DNA from 2 places in the Shewanella sp. DAU305 genome. Region 2 is predicted to be linked to the other one. Evidence: riboswitches for the same ligand, from Rfam matches in the RefSeq annotation. Region 2 holds a riboswitch; the other holds the start of a gene.

Region 1 (7,943 bases), 2.5 Mb from region 2:
TAAAACGACGGCCGTGAGTTAATATCTCTAAAAATTCGCTCATATCTATTTTCGTCCCACTCTAATTTTTAATACAGGATAATGGTGAACAACACCTAAATGATAGAAACTAATATAGCTCGAATCAAATAAAATTATGCGTTTTAAGTAAATTAAATATTATTTATATTTTGAACTTTTCTTATTTACTCAAATAAGTGTCCAAAAAAGTAGCCGTTGCGCGGATTAAAAAATGCAAACAGGCGTTTGACTTTGGTTGACGTTAACGTTAACAGGACGTAAAGTTGCTCTATCCTGCATTGGTATTAACCAATGTTTTGTCCATGTACATGAAAGTGTAGGAAGGAAACCCTATGAAAGTATTGGTGCCCGTTAAGCGCGTTGTTGATGCCAATGTGAAGGTCAGGGTCAAATCTGACAATACAAGTGTTGACACTGCAAACCTAAAAATGGCGTTGAACCCTTTTTGTGAAATCGCAGTAGAAGAAGCGGTTCGTTTAAAAGAAGCGGGTAGCGCTACTGAAGTGGTTGTTGTCAGTATTGGTAATAAAGCCGTGCAAGAACAATTACGTACCGCGCTCGCATTAGGCGCAGACCGTGCGATTCATATCGATACTGAAGAAGAACTGGTGCCAGTATCTATCGCCAAATTGCTCAAAGCGGTACAAGACAAAGAACAAGCCGAACTGGTGATTTTTGGTAAGCAATCTATCGATGGTGATAACAACCAAACTGGTCAAATGTTCGCGGCGCTGATGGATATGCCACAGGCGACCTTTGCTTCTGAAATCAAATTGGAAGGTCAATCTGTGCAAGTCGCTCGCGAAGTTGACGGTGGTATGCAAACCTTACTTATGCCGCTACCTGCAGTCGTGACTGCCGATCTACGTTTGAACGAACCTCGTTATGCTTCACTGCCTAACATTATGAAAGCCAAGCGTAAGCCATTAGAAGTCTTTACAGTGGCTGACTTGGGCGTGACGTTAAAGAGTCACCAAACGGTTGTGAAGGTCACTCCGCCAGCAGAACGTAAAGCAGGCATTATGGTAGCGTCGGTAGCTGAGCTAGTTGAAAAGTTAAAAAATGAAGCGAAGGTGATCTAAATGGCCATTTTAGTATTAGCTGAACATGATAATGCCGCACTGAAACTCGATACGGCAAAAATCGTCACTGCCGCTCGCGCCATTGGCGATGAAGTGCATGTACTGGTTGCGGGTCACCAATGTGGCGCGGTTGTCCAAGCTGCACAGGCACTACAAGGCGTTAGCCAAGTGCTCGTTGCCGATGCCAGCGTGTATGAAGCGCATTTAGCGGAAAATTTTGCCAAATTGCTGGTGGACTTAGCGCCAAACTATGGCCACATTCTGGCTTCTGCTTCGAGCTTAGGTAAGGACACGCTTCCGCGTGTGGCAGCATTATTAGATGTTGCGCAAATATCTGAAGTCATTACCGTCGTCAATGCTGACACTTTTGTGCGCCCTGTGTATGCGGGTAACGCCTTAGCGACAGTGCAAAGCCATGATGCCATCAAAGTTATGACAGTACGCGCCAGTGCTTTTGATGCTGCGCCAGAAGGTAACAGCGCGGCTGTGACGACACTCGATAAAGTGTTTGAAGCGAGAACTCAGTTTGTTTCTCAATCTTTGACGGTATCAGCCCGTCCAGAGTTAGGTAATGCTGGCATTATTGTTTCTGGCGGCCGTGGTATGGGCAGTGGTGAAAACTTCGGCATGTTAGAACAACTTGCTGACAAGCTTGGTGCTGCGGTTGGCGCATCACGCGCGGCAGTTGACGCTGGCTTTGTGCCTAACGATTTACAAGTCGGTCAAACCGGAAAAATTGTTGCGCCTAACTTGTATATTGCCGTGGGGATTTCTGGCGCGATTCAACATTTAGCGGGCATGAAAGACGCAAAAGTTATCGTTGCTATTAACAAAGACGCGGAAGCGCCTATTTTCCAAGTTGCCGATTATGGCTTAGTTGCCGATTTATTTGAGGCGGTTCCTGAGCTGATCACAAGTCTCGGTTGATTTAAACTGTGATCTAGGTCACATTAAGTGGCTTTGCGCTAGCATCTGCTAAGCCGCTTATGTTTTTATGTGCCTCACGCCCGCGTACGGGCGTTCTTAGAAGTAGAGGCGCGCCAAATATTAGTAGTGATCAGTAGGGTGATTCCGTTGATCGATTGCGAAAGGATTTGGTGCCGAAGTGGTTCGATTTATCACGATCAACTGCTGGGGTTGTACCTAATAGGTGCAACACTGCCATAGTATTTTCCGATACGGATATTGGAAATAGTTACTATGGAGCGCTACTGATAGGACAGGTGACCTTGGGTATCTATTGCCTTTCCCCACCAGTTCAGTCGCCCTCCATTCGTATTTAACGAAGATAATAATCAATGACTGTTATGAATTATGCCGATTCGGCACTTTCCTTGCTGCCGCCTGCGGTGGCTATTGTGTTGGCGATCTTAACTCGCCGTGTACTGCTTTCTTTGGGGTTAGGTATTTTAATTGGTGCTTTATTGCTCAATCAATTTTCACCTGTAGCGACGGGTGAATTTGTATTTAATGGCGTTAAAGGACTTTTTTGGACGGGCGAAGGCCTTAATTCGTGGAATTTATATATTCTCGGTTTCTTAATTGTACTGGGAATGATCACAGCGTTAATTACTGTCAGTGGCAGCGCGCGGGCTTTTGCCGATTGGGCTCGTTTACATATACGTAATAAACGTGACGCTAAATTATTAACCATGTTTTTAGGTTGTGTGGTTTTTATTGACGACTATTTCAATAGCTTAGTCGTAGGATCGGTCGCTAGACCTGTTACCGACCGTTATTATATTTCCCGCGCTAAGTTAGCTTATTTATTAGATTCTACTGCGGCACCTGTGTGCGTTATTTCTCCAGTATCAAGTTGGGGCGCGTATATTATTGCACTTATTGGTGGAATATTAACGGCCCATGGTTTTGCTGATACTGGCCATTTGAGTATTTTTATTCAAATGATCCCAATGAACTTCTATGCAATTTTCTCCTTGTTATTATTACTTTTCGTTGTCTTTATGGGATTAGATGTTGGGCCAATGCGCGAGCATGAACTCAATGCCCAACGTGGTAATTTATACGATGAGTCAAAGGGATTACCGCCTGGAGCCAATGCGGATTTACCTGAGGCCGAAACCGGTAAGATCTTAGGGTTATTCTTGCCTATTACTGTATTGGTATTTGCGACCCTGTATTTTATGGTCAACAGTGGCGCTCAAGTACTTGCCGCTGAAGGGATTGAATTTAATATTATTTCAGCATTTGAGAAAACCGATGTCAGTTCATCCCTTTTCTTTGGTGCATTAATCGGTTTAGCGATTTCGCTGATATTGAATTTAGTCCAAGGCGTTGAGAAATCAATGATAGTCAAAGGCATAGTGCAGGGCGCTCGCTCTATGCTGCCAGCGATTTATATCCTGTTATTTGCTTGGACTATCGCAGGCGTGATTGGCCAACTCGAAACCGGCAAGTTTATGGCAAGTCTCGCGACGGGCAATATTCCGTTCGCCTTTTTGCCTGCCCTAATGTTTGTGTTAGCGGGTATTACTGCGTTCTCAACCGGTACTAGCTGGGGCACGTTCGGTATCATGTTGCCGATTGCTGCGGATATGGCGATGGGAAGTCACACTGGCATGATGCTACCTATGCTTGCTTCTGTGCTGGCGGGCGCGGTATTTGGCGATCACTGTTCACCGATTTCCGATACTACGATTTTGTCGTCTACGGGCGCGAGTTGTCACCATATCGACCATGTGGTCACTCAGCTACCGTATGCATTGATTGCGGCGTTTATTAGCTTAACGGGTTATGTCGTACTTGGATTTACTGAGTCAGTTGTGGCTGGTTTAGTGGCCTGTAGTGTGGTGTTTGTGGTTAGCATCATAGTGCTAAAAATCAAATCTAAAGGCGCAATTAGCTAAACCTTAATTGAAGCCTTTCCACTGCTACAAATAAATCAGCCAGCATTATGCTGGCTGATTTTTTTGGTTAACGCTCTATCTCTATCTTTAACCTAATCGCATTAAGGCTATCAGTACTTAACTTAGGCTACTTGCCGCTTAGGTTTTTTGTAGCTTAGAGTGCTTGGTCTAGCCCGCGGCGTTTAAGCAATCCTTGTGTGGTTGGCTCTTGTCCGCGGAAGTTTTTGTAGGCTTCCATTGGCGCAATACTGTTGCCCACTTCACGAATGGTTTTGCGGTACTTCATGCCGATTTCACGATTGAGCCCGCCTTGAGTTTGCACATAGGCAAAGGCATCCGCCGCTAAAATCTCACTCCACATATACGCGTAATAACTTGCCGAGTAACCACCGGGGAAGGCGTGGGCAAAGTAGGTCGATTTATAGCGTGGCGGCACGGCGCTGATGTTTAAGCCGTGCTTTTTCAGGGCATTGGCTTCAAAGGTGGCCACATCTTGCAGTGGTGCATCTGGGCTTAATGAATGCCACTCCATATCCACTAATGCGGCGGCCATGTATTCCAGGGTGTCAAAGCCTTGGTTGAAGCTGCCAGATTTCAGCAGTTTTTGCAGCAGTTCGTCGGGAATCGGTTTGCCGGTTTCATAGTGTTTGGCGTAGTTGGCCAACACTTTTGGATGGGCCGCCCAGTCTTCTTCGAAGGTTGATGGGAATTCGACAAAGTCGCGGGAAACCGAAGTGCCCGCCAGACTTGGATATGTCACTTTGGAGAACATGCCGTGGGTGCCGTGGCCCATTTCATGGAACATAGTAGTGACTTCGTTATAGCTGACGAATGTAGGTTCACCCTCTGGCGCTTTCTTAATGTTCATCACGTTGACGACCACAGGTTTAGTACCTTCGAGGAAGGATTGACCGACGAACGAACTCATCCAAGCGCCGCCACGTTTGCCTTCGCGGGCAAAATAGTCGGCGTAGAAAATGGCCATGCTTGAGCCATCGGCATCAAACATTTCGTAGGCTTTCACATCGGGATGATAAACCGGTAAATCTGGGCGAGGTGTTAGGGTGACGCCATAGAGTTCTTTGAGTGTGTAGAACACGCCATCTTCGAGGACGCGGTTAAACTCAAAGTATGGGCGAATGCTATTACCATCGAGTGCGTATTTTTCTTGGCGGACTTTCTCGGCGTAGAATTCCCAGTCCCATGGCGCCAGTTCAAATTTGCCGCCAGTCTTGTCGATCATGGCTTGAATATCGGCCGCTTCTTTCTCTGTATTTGCGACTACGGCTGGCACCATAGAGCCAAACATGCTGTAAACCGCTTCTGGCGTTTTGGCCATTTGCGGCGCTAGGCGATAACTGGCCCAGTTTTCGTAACCTAATAGGGTGGCGCGCTCAGCGCGCAGTTGCGCTAAACGAGACACTAGCGAGGCCGTTTCGTTTTCACCACTTAAGCCACGGTTAGCTGAGGCTTCCCAGATGCGTTGGCGCAGTTCACGGTTTTCCAGTGACGCCAATACGGGCTGACGAGTGGTGTTGGTGATGTTGATCAGATACTTGCCATCGTGACCCGCCGCTTTAGCATCGTTTGCGGCCGAAGTGATATCGCTGTCAGTTAATCCTGCAAGTTCATCCTTAGACTCCACGACCACGGCGATTTCTTTGGTTAAGCGCAGTAAACGTTGGGAGAACTCATTGGTCAGTGTCGATTGTTCTTCATTTAATGCGCGAATTTTCACTTTTTGTTCGTCGGTGAGTTTTGCGCCCGCCATGATAAAGCGTTGGTGATAGATCTCAACCAAACGCACGGCTTCTGGAGTTAAACCTAGATTAGCGCGGTCGTTATAAATGGCTTCGATACGGGCAAATAGCGCTGGGTTTAAGTTGATGTTGTCCGAGTGCGCCGCCATTTTGGGCGCCATTTCACCTTGAATTTTACGCAGCTCTGGATTGCTGTTCGAACCCGCTAGATTATAAAACACACTCGATGCACGGCTGAGCAGAGCGCCACTTTTCTCCATAGCCACAATGGTGTTATCGAAGGTCGCCGCTGCGGGATTATTCGCAATCGCGAGGATTTCTTGATAGTGCTCGGTCATGCCTTGCTCTAGGGCAGGCGTAAAATGCTCATTCTTGATGAGGCTAAAGTCGGGCGCTTGATATTGCAGACTACTGACTTGAAACAAGGGGTTTTGGACTTGTACCGACATGGCGTTAGGGGCTTTGCTTTCTGTGTTGCTACAACCTGCCATAAATCCGGCGGTGAGCGTGGCGCCGATGGCGATGGCAATAAAACGTTTACGCATAATTGAGTGACTTCCTTTGAATTGTTGTTTTTTTAGGACTGTAACGTTAGTAACTTAAATGGGACTGAAAATGGCTTGTTATGGGGCTGTATCTAAATAAAAAGGAGTCCCGTGTTGATGAGACTCCTTTGGCGATTTCCTTGCAGGGAAAATAGGTACCGCTTTTTACTGACTATTTAATCATGCGATGATGAAATGATTAATTAGCGAGTAAACTTGTGGTATTTATCAATACCAGAGCTTCTACCTGTGTTATGACATACTGCACAGGATTCAGTCGTTGGTTGTTTAAACCAATCTGCCACGCTAGGAACGCTGATCTCACCACCGTTGCTCACCATGTGCGCTTTCGCAGAATCAATCGTATGGCAGGCATAGCAGTTTGCAGAAACAGGGCTGGTCATCTTGCTGCCGGGTTCTAAAATGTATTGATTTGGAATTTTATCTAAATCAATCGCTTTATCATGGCAGGCAACACAACTGGTGACAGGATTGATCGCCCCTGCACCGTTAGCCGCATTCGCTTGAGTTCCATCCGCTTTCATCTCACCGACTTTAGCGCCATTACCCCAGTGCCAGCTGTGAACCATAGGGCCAAAACCTGCGCCTAAAGCGGCTGATGTCCGCGCCATGCCGTTGTCATGGCAAGCAATACAGCCATTACCGCCGTCATCGAAGGCCCCATTTTTGTGGAACGCGGTGGCATCGTTATGACAAGTAGTACAGCTGTTAGCGCTCACTATCTCACGACGTTCGAAGCCAGAGACTTTTTGAGTCGTGACTGGGTTAACGACGTCTGAGTAGGCGGTAAAGGATACGCCCATAGAACCGTCATAACCTGTCGCTCTTAGGCTGCCATTACTTTGATAACGTTGATTGCCATCATATTCCATCCAACCTGCGGTACTGAATGTCACGCGGGCAGAGTAAACATAGTTAGCATTCACTGCGCTGATATCCGTCAGTAAGTGACAGATATTTTTAGTGCCGTCGGTGTTGTAACCATAGTAATAGTTAGTACGGTTTCCTGGGCGGCCCACTAAACTGCCATTGTCATAGGCGTGCAGATAGGCGCTGGCATAGACCAGCGGTTTCTTGGCATCAAACACCAGCGGATCTGAGTAGTTGAAGTTATCTTTGATACTAAAGATATTGCCATCAACATCCTTTACAGTAAGTGTTGTACACCAGCCTGGGGCGGCGACTGCGGCTGCAGCACCTGTTGGCGCATAGTGATCTGTTTTCGTTGATATATCATCGACTTTAACTGGGGCCGCTAATGTCACTTTGTACTTAGCGCGAATAGCTTGGCGTTCAGTAATACCTGACTTACCTTCATGCATAGTACGGACATCGGCACCATTACTTGGGATGATGACACCTGGCACACCACCGCTATCATGGCAATCGATACAACCGGGTCCTGCTACGTTGATGTTAGTTGGAGCTTCAACATGACAAGATGTACAGTTTTGTACTGAAAAGTCTTTAGTAAAATCTTGGTGATTAACATGGCCAATCTTAGACAGGGTGTTAGTCGCGTAGCCACCCACAGAGAAACCTTCCGCATTGACAGCGCCGCGACTCACTGAGCCGTGACATGCTAAACAGCCTTCTACGAAAGTGACTTCACCGTCCATACCGGTTGCAACATAGCTTGCATGGCGG
Region 2 (7,943 bases):
AATGTTATGAGCTAATGCTTATGCTCTAAGCGGGCGATTATGTCGTCGGCAACTCAAACACATTAGTCATGACTTTATAAAGCTCTGTCCCTTGGTGCACAGACGCCGAAGCAAAGTGCAAAATCGGCACGCAGTCCTGGGGCAAACTGACCATCTTTAGCTCATCCGCCGTACCGTATAAATCCATTCGAAGTAAATTCACTAGGGGCTGTCCAGCAACCAGTGGTTCACCCACAGGCGCGAGGTATTCCACTAACCCTGAACTTGGCGCGTGATACTTTTTATAGTCTTTAAGGTAACAACCAAAGCGCTGCATTTTAGCGGGCGCAACGGTTTCAGCGATCACGCCGCGGTGACTTAAATACGCCAAAATGCCTTGGGCATCAACCAACGCATCCTCAAGACAGACGCGCTCTTGGCTCGCCAACTCCATGGTTAACGCTGACACAGCAACGGCTAAATCTCGCCCCTGCGCTTTTGCAAAATTACTTAATTGCCACCAAGGACAAAACGCCGCCTCATCCATGGCACCACCAAAGGTGTTGGGGATAACAAGCGTATAAGGGATCGACAAAAACTGCGCGGCAGCTAAGTCATATTCGGGACAATACAAATGCTTACAGGATTTAGGCCCCGTATGCAGATCGAGCACTATATCCGCGCCGTGGGCCATAATCTGCAGATTAACCGCAAGCCTATGGCCAGTAGTAATGCCCCATTCGTGACGCAACTTTTGCTGACAAGCTTCAACCAAAGTACTGCGATAAGCTTGGATCAGCTCGCTATCACTCAGCTTGGCATGTTCGCTATACCAAGTCGGCAAATCGATAGCATGATTCAAATACTCACGATTCCAGTTCGCCCCCGTAATAGGGTCAAATCGGCCGAGGGTAAACTCACCACTTTTTTGGTTGATCCCAAGGGGATTGGCAAGCGGCACTAAGGTGATTTCACCGCGGATGTCACAGAGTTCAAGCTGCTTCATCAACTGATAAATCACCGCATTACCTTGCACTTCAGCGCCGTGGACATTGGCCTGAATATACACTTTGGGACCAGTCGCCTTATCGTCGCTCGGCTTAAAATGGTAAATAGGCAAGGTAAGCGCTTGCCCTGCGGCAAGCTCGCCAATTTGCAGAGACGATGTTGTCGGCAGCATATTAAGCGCCTTCGAACAGATTTTGATGCAGCGATTTCACCACTTGCGCCGCTTCCGATTCTGCCACTAACACACACAGGTTATGTGGGCTGGCGCCTTGGCAAATCATCCGCACATTGTGTGGTTCTAACACTTCAAACACACGGCGACAAATACCCGGCGTGGTCGCAATGCGGTTACCGATAATCGCCACTAAGGCTAATCCATCTTCGACACGCACCCGGCAATGCTGTGATAATTCTTGCAACAATGCCTCACTCAACAGACCTTGACCGCTAGAATCTGAACCGGTTTTATCGAGGGTTAGAGACACGTTCACTTCTGAGGTGGTAATTAAATCCACACTGATCTTATGTCGCGCTAATGTCGCAAAGGTTTCCGCTAAAAAGCCCTGTGCATGCAACATTTGCAAACTGTGAAGATTTAACAGGGTTTGGTCGCGGCGCAAAGCCACAGCGCGAAATACGGGTGCATCTTCCACTTGATGGCGGATCCAAGTCCCGCCCTTTTCAGGCTCTTTACTTGAACCCACAAACACTTGAATTTGCTGACGAACGGCAGGAAGAATAGTCGCAGGATGCAATACCTTGGCACCAAAGGTCGCCATCTCGGCGGCTTCATTAAAGCTGATCTCGGCAATCGGAAAAGCATTGGGCGCAAGACGCGGATCGGTTGTATAAATCCCCGCTACATCGGTCCAAATCTCGACCGCTGAGGCGCGTAACGCTTCGGCTAACAGAGCTGCAGAATAATCACTACCACCGCGGCCTAATGTTGTCGTTTTACCTGCTTCATCGGCACCGATAAAGCCTTGTGTGACAATCACTTGTTCCGCTAACAGTGGATGTAGATAATCACGAGCTAAAGTCGCAATCTGCTCAACCTGGGGTTCCGCGCGGCCAAAATGGCTGTCGGTACGTAATACTCGACGCACATCGAAGGCACTAGAGTTAACACCTTTCTCGCGGATGACTGCTGAAAACAACGCCGAAGAACATTGCTCACCGAGGGACAACAACTCATCCATGGTCGCTTTGCTGCGTTGTGATGCGAGCGCGTCACTCAATACTGACATGCGACTCAATAATTTATCTAATGCGGCGGCCACATCGTTAGGACGACCGAGCTTATCTAAAATCGCATATTGAATTTGGGCAATTTGTTTTAATCGCTGTAATCGACCATCGTCGTTGATGGATTCTTGCGTCAATTCAACTAACAGATTGGTCACGCCACTCGATGCGCTGACCACGACTAAACGGCAATGAGGATTAGCTAACACTATGTCGGCACAGCGATTCATAGCGTTATAGTCGGCGACTGAGGTGCCACCAAATTTTGCGACAACGAGGGACATTAGCGCACCTCCGTGAAACACGTAGGGCAAGAAATAAACGCAGATTGAATAAAATATTGATTAACTAACATGATCACACTCCGAACTAACTTCGTTCGAAGAGCCTGGTGCTCAATGATAACGCACCCCAAAAGAAGGGAAACAGCAATCGTCACCAGAAGCTCTCCACCAATTACAGGTGACAATCGTCAGGATTCAGCCTGAGCGACCGACATAAACATGCAGCAACCATATCTATGCCTCGGCGTTAATCTCCCTCATCAGTCATCGCTGGAGTTTGTGCTCCTCTGACCGACTACCTAGTTAACGCTCCTCTTCTGTTCCTTTCCTATGGAAAGGGACGAAAAAAGTAGCAATAAACCCCTAATGAAGTCAATGCTAATTTCATAACAAATGAATAATTTAAATAAAATCTTTTGAAAACAACTAAGTGCTTAAATCGGGTAACTCGTATACCAGCTGCACATAATCACTAAATTTGCCTAAACACACTTCATCATGTCCGGCCAAGGTGCAAGGCACTAAGCTCACATCCCCTTGTTCGACCACATAAATCACGTATTGATTAAATTTCTTCCCCAATTGCAGCGCCATCGTTCTATCGATAAACACGGCCCAGCTTTTTTCCATGTGGGATAAATCCGGCGCCGCGCCCACTAAAGCACGATAGGGACTGCCGAGTAATTCAATTTCACGGAGAAGTTGGCGATCGAGTAAACGGTTTTGACTGGGAGAAAGCAGCTTTGAAGCGGGATTATGAGCGGTAATAACAGCAAAGGAAAAATCACAGGATAATGCTTGAGTCAGCAAAAATAACGGCGCTTGGTAACATTGCCACAAATCTTGAGTCGTATTGTCCATTGGTAGTCTAATCGAAAAATGAACCCAGGCTAGTGTAGCAGAGTGATTGTAAAATCCAAAGAGGCGTGAACTGGCTCACAGGAATGGCAAATACATTAGTTATACTAATCAATAGCTAAAGTAAATATCATGGTAAAAACCTCGACTCACCTAAAATTTGTTAACATTTCATTTGTTAACAAATGACTAAAACGAGTACAATGTACGTACTGGTGAGTTGAAACAGATTGAGCAAGATGCTTATCGTTCAATAAAGTTTGTTACATATATCGCTTTAAGTAACGTGAACTGACCGGGCATCTGTTTAAAATGTGTTCTACATTTGATTTGTCTTTTAAACATTTAAAAAAAACAATAGTTAAGGAACTTATTCTAACTATTGCTTATCGAAGTTGGTACTGATTACGTTTTCTCGTATTACACTTAAACGTGCACTTAATCTACATCCAGATATAGATGTCACCGTAAAGATTTTCCTTTTGAGCACAAAGCAGTTCAAGGAAGTATCAACGCTTTTATGAATATAAGAGCCCGAAGTAAGTTGCTCTTATTGGTTAGTATAAACTGATTAAAATTTAGGTAAATAATATGCAAAATCCGCACATTCTGATCGTTGAAGATGAAGCCGTTACCCGTAACACGCTGAGAAGTATTTTCGAGGCAGAAGGGTATGTGGTAACTGAGGCCAATGATGGCGCAGAAATGCATAAGGCTATGCAGGAAAACAAAATTAACTTGGTCGTTATGGACATTAACTTGCCAGGTAAGAATGGCCTGTTGTTGGCACGTGAACTACGTGAAATCAACAACATCGGTCTGATCTTCCTGACAGGTCGTGACAACGAAGTCGACAAAATCCTTGGACTTGAAATTGGCGCGGACGATTATATTACCAAGCCGTTCAACCCACGTGAATTGACGATTCGTGCTCGTAACCTTCTGACTCGCGTCAACAGCGCTGGTGCCGAAGTCGAAGAAAAGAGCTCAGTAGAATACTATCGCTTCAACGATTGGAGCTTAGAGATCAACAGCCGTTCATTAGTGAGCCCACAGGGTGAATCTTACAAACTGCCACGTAGCGAATTCCGCGCTATGCTGCACTTTGTTGAAAACCCAGGCAAAATTTTGACTCGTGCCGATCTACTGATGAAAATGACTGGCCGTGAACTTAAGCCACACGATCGTACTGTAGACGTGACTATCCGTCGTATCCGTAAGCATTTCGAAAGCTTGCCAGATACGCCAGAAATCATCGCGACTATTCACGGTGAAGGCTATCGCTTTTGCGGTAACTTAGAAGGCTAATTGCCCGCTAAGCGACACTCGCATTAGCAACAGGATTGATTCGATAAGCATCAATTCACAAAAAACCAGATCCTAGGATCTGGTTTTTTTATGCCTGTTACTTAGCGCTTTTCAGCTGTCTATCGAGGAAATCCGCTAATGAGCGGTATAAGTGATTACGCACTTTCTCGCCACGCATCGAATGTTTAGATCCCGGATAATCGATCATCTGGAATAATTTACCTTCATCCTGCAACGCTTTATAAACCCGAGTGCTGTTTTCAAACAAGACGTTATCGTCAGCCATGCCGTGATACATCAACAGACCTGCTTGATAGTTTTTCACGTAAGGAAACACGCTGCTGGCTTCATAACCCTTTTCATTACCTTCGGGGTGACCTAAGTAACGCTCAGTATAATGGGTGTCATACAAGCGCCAATCGGTCACAGGTGCGCCCGAAATCGCGGCTTTAAAGTAATCCGGCGCCTTAAATAAACTCATCAAGGCCATATAACCACCGTAGCTGTGGCCGTAAATCGCCACATTATCGGCATCGACAAAGGGCAGACTCCGTAAATAATCCACCCCCACTTTTTGATCATTCACTTCAGCTTCGCCCAAATGACGGTAAATCACCTGCTCGAACTGAGTGCCTCTGTGGGCGCTGCCGCGGTTATCCAACTGGAATACCACATACCCTTGTTGCACCAGATACTGGGTAAAGTAGTCCTGCTCGCTCCAACTATTAGTCACTAACTGGGCGTGCGGCCCACCGTAAACTCGCACTACGACAGGGTATTTCTTGCTTGCATCGAAGGGAACGGGTTTGAATAAGCGGGTTTGCAGCACTTGGCCATCTTCGGCTTTCAGTTCACCAAATTCAGGGATTTGCCATAGTCCCGCATAATCATATAAAGGATGACCTTGCTTAACCGCATTTTGCTCGACCCAAGCCAGTTGCTGGCCCTCGTCACCGTGTAAACTGATTTGCGGTGGCTGAGATAAGCTGTTGAAATAATCCAGATATACGCTCTGATTATCGGCGAAAACAGGATTGTGCATCCCCGCTTGCTTGCTCACGCGCTCAACCTTGCCGCCCGCTAAAGGCACGCGATAAAGCTGTTTTTCAATTGGCGTGTCTTTACGGCCGGTGAAATACACCCAGCCTGCGGTTTCATCTATGTATTCCAACTCATCGACAGCCCACTCGCCCTTAGTCAATTGCGTTTTGAGTTTGCCTTTTAAGTCAAAAAGATATAGATGATTAAAGCCGTCACGCTCAGACGCCCAAATAAAGGCAGACTGCTGTTTTAAGAAATGCAGATCGTTATTGAGGTTTACCCAAGCATCACTGCGTTCTTTCACTAAGGTTTTTGGCTTAGTCAGTGCATCTAACGCCACTAACTGCAAATCGAGCTGATGTTGATCGCGGCTCTGCCACTGGAACGACAAGTGTTTGCTATCGGGCAACCAATCGACACGCGGCAGGTAAATGTCTTTGCTCTTGTCTTTGCTATTCTCTTCGCGCAGGCTCACCCAATTGATGGCCTTATCTTTTAGCGTGACCACACCTAATGCGATGTCGACGTTGTTTTTACCTGCGGCTGGGTAACGCTGCTCGGTAAGTTTAATGCCATCGGCATAGATCTCATTGCGCGTCACTTGCTCGACCGCAGATTCGTCGATACGGGTGAAGGCGATAGCCGATTCATCGGGCGCCCACCAGTAACCGGTCATGCGATCCATTTCTTCTTGAGCGACAAACTCGGCCATGGCATTTTTAATTGCCCCGCCGCCATCGGTCGTCATAGCTTGGAGTTTTTTCGTCGCCAGATCTAACACATACAAATTTTGATCCCGCACGAAAGACACAAAATGCCCCTTGGGCGATAAGCGTGCATCTGTAGCAAACCCTTCGCCAATCGGCAATTGGGTCACGCTATTATCGACGAGGGAAAAATAATACAGATTGCCAGAGGCCGGAATTAATAGCGCTTGGCTATCATCGGCCCAGAAGTACTCCATAATGCCTTCACCATAAATACGTTGGCGCTCGCGGCGGGCTTTTTCTTCATCGGATAATTCATTTGTCGCAAGTTTATCGGCATTTAATAGCAGGCTCGACTCACCGCTTTTGACATCCATCTGCCAGAGATCATAAAAACTTTGATTGTCTTTACGGCCAGCAAGATAGGTGACGCGCAGCCCATCGGGTGACAATTTTAAACCACGGGGACTGGTGCCTGCTAAGGCGGGCGAGGCATTCATTCGCTCAATCGTCAATGGCAGTTTGCCGCCTTCCATTGCCAAAGCTGGGGTGGTTGTTGAAATCATAGCTGTCGAAATCATGGCCATTTGGCTCGCTATCAGTAGGGGAACGGCGCGCACCTTAAGTGAGCACGCAGGGAACCAAGTTAACCTATTTTTAATCATTATTATTCCTTGGAAGTATAATCGCCTAAGATGTCAGCGATTAAAAACAAGCCGACATTGTGCCAGAGGCAAACCCCAAATAGAAATAGCATGCAATATACAGATACAAATTAGGAGCATCTCGTAGGCTCAGTCCAAATAATCCCTAAAAGCCTTAATATTCGCTAAAAGCATCTGCAACATCGCTGAAATTGTCGACTAACTGGGTTATCATTCGCGGCAAATAACGAAATTGACCTCATTGTTGAACCTCTAAAGGACATAACATGCAGACTCTGGCCCAGCACCTGACCTCACAGGCAGTGAACGACTCCCTTTCCCACCTGATTTTAACCTTAGCCGACACCTCAAAAGCCATTAGCCATGCCGTTCGCCACGGTGCGCTTGCAGGCGTGTTAGGCGCGACTGAGCAAGAAAACGTCCAAGGTGAAACCCAGAAAAAACTGGATATCATCACCAACGACATGCTCAAAGATGCATTAAAAGCTGACGGTACAGTGCGCGGTTTGGCATCGGAAGAAGAAGATCATGTGGTTAAAGTCAGCCAAAATGGCCAATATCTAGTGTGTTTCGATCCACTAGATGGCTCATCTAATATTGATATCAACTCGTTAGTCGGCACGATTTTCTCTATCCTGCCCGCCCCTGCTGGCGAGTTGACTGAAACCAGCTTTTTACAATCTGGCCGTGCGCAATTAGCCGCAGGTTATGTACTTTATGGCCCATCGACCATGCTGGCATTAACCACTGGCCAAGGTGTGCAACTCTTTACTTTGCACCCAGAAACCAATGAGTTTTTACTGACTAACGCCGCCATGAGCATTAGCCCAGAGACCCAAGAGTTTGCC

Evidence for each region. A riboswitch is a leader RNA that binds a small molecule or an ion and turns the genes downstream of it on or off. The one in region 2 is predicted to bind lysine.
Region 1: another riboswitch for lysine. It lies ahead of OX890_RS09130 (Na+/H+ antiporter NhaC family protein); the one in region 2 lies ahead of lysC (lysine-sensitive aspartokinase 3).

Annotation. Positions count from the first base shown of each region.
Region 1 is NZ_CP113808.1:2,135,771-2,143,713, forward strand. Features, by position in the region: gene OX890_RS09115 (H-NS histone family protein) at 1-43, opposite strand, end outside; gene OX890_RS09120 (electron transfer flavoprotein subunit beta/FixA family protein) at 354-1,103, shown strand; gene OX890_RS09125 (electron transfer flavoprotein subunit alpha/FixB family protein) at 1,104-2,030, shown strand; lysine riboswitch at 2,126-2,322, shown strand; gene OX890_RS09130 (Na+/H+ antiporter NhaC family protein) at 2,402-3,970, shown strand; gene OX890_RS09135 (M3 family metallopeptidase) at 4,125-6,275, opposite strand; gene OX890_RS09140 (multiheme c-type cytochrome) at 6,479-7,943, opposite strand, start outside.
Region 2 is NZ_CP113808.1:4,642,194-4,650,136, forward strand. Features, by position in the region: gene OX890_RS19745 (succinylglutamate desuccinylase/aspartoacylase family protein) at 38-1,159, opposite strand; gene lysC (lysine-sensitive aspartokinase 3) at 1,161-2,516, opposite strand; lysine riboswitch at 2,667-2,841, opposite strand; gene OX890_RS19755 (DUF3293 domain-containing protein) at 2,943-3,377, opposite strand; gene arcA (two-component system response regulator ArcA) at 3,966-4,682, shown strand; gene OX890_RS19765 (S9 family peptidase) at 4,780-7,095, opposite strand; gene OX890_RS19770 (class 1 fructose-bisphosphatase) at 7,362-7,943, shown strand, end outside.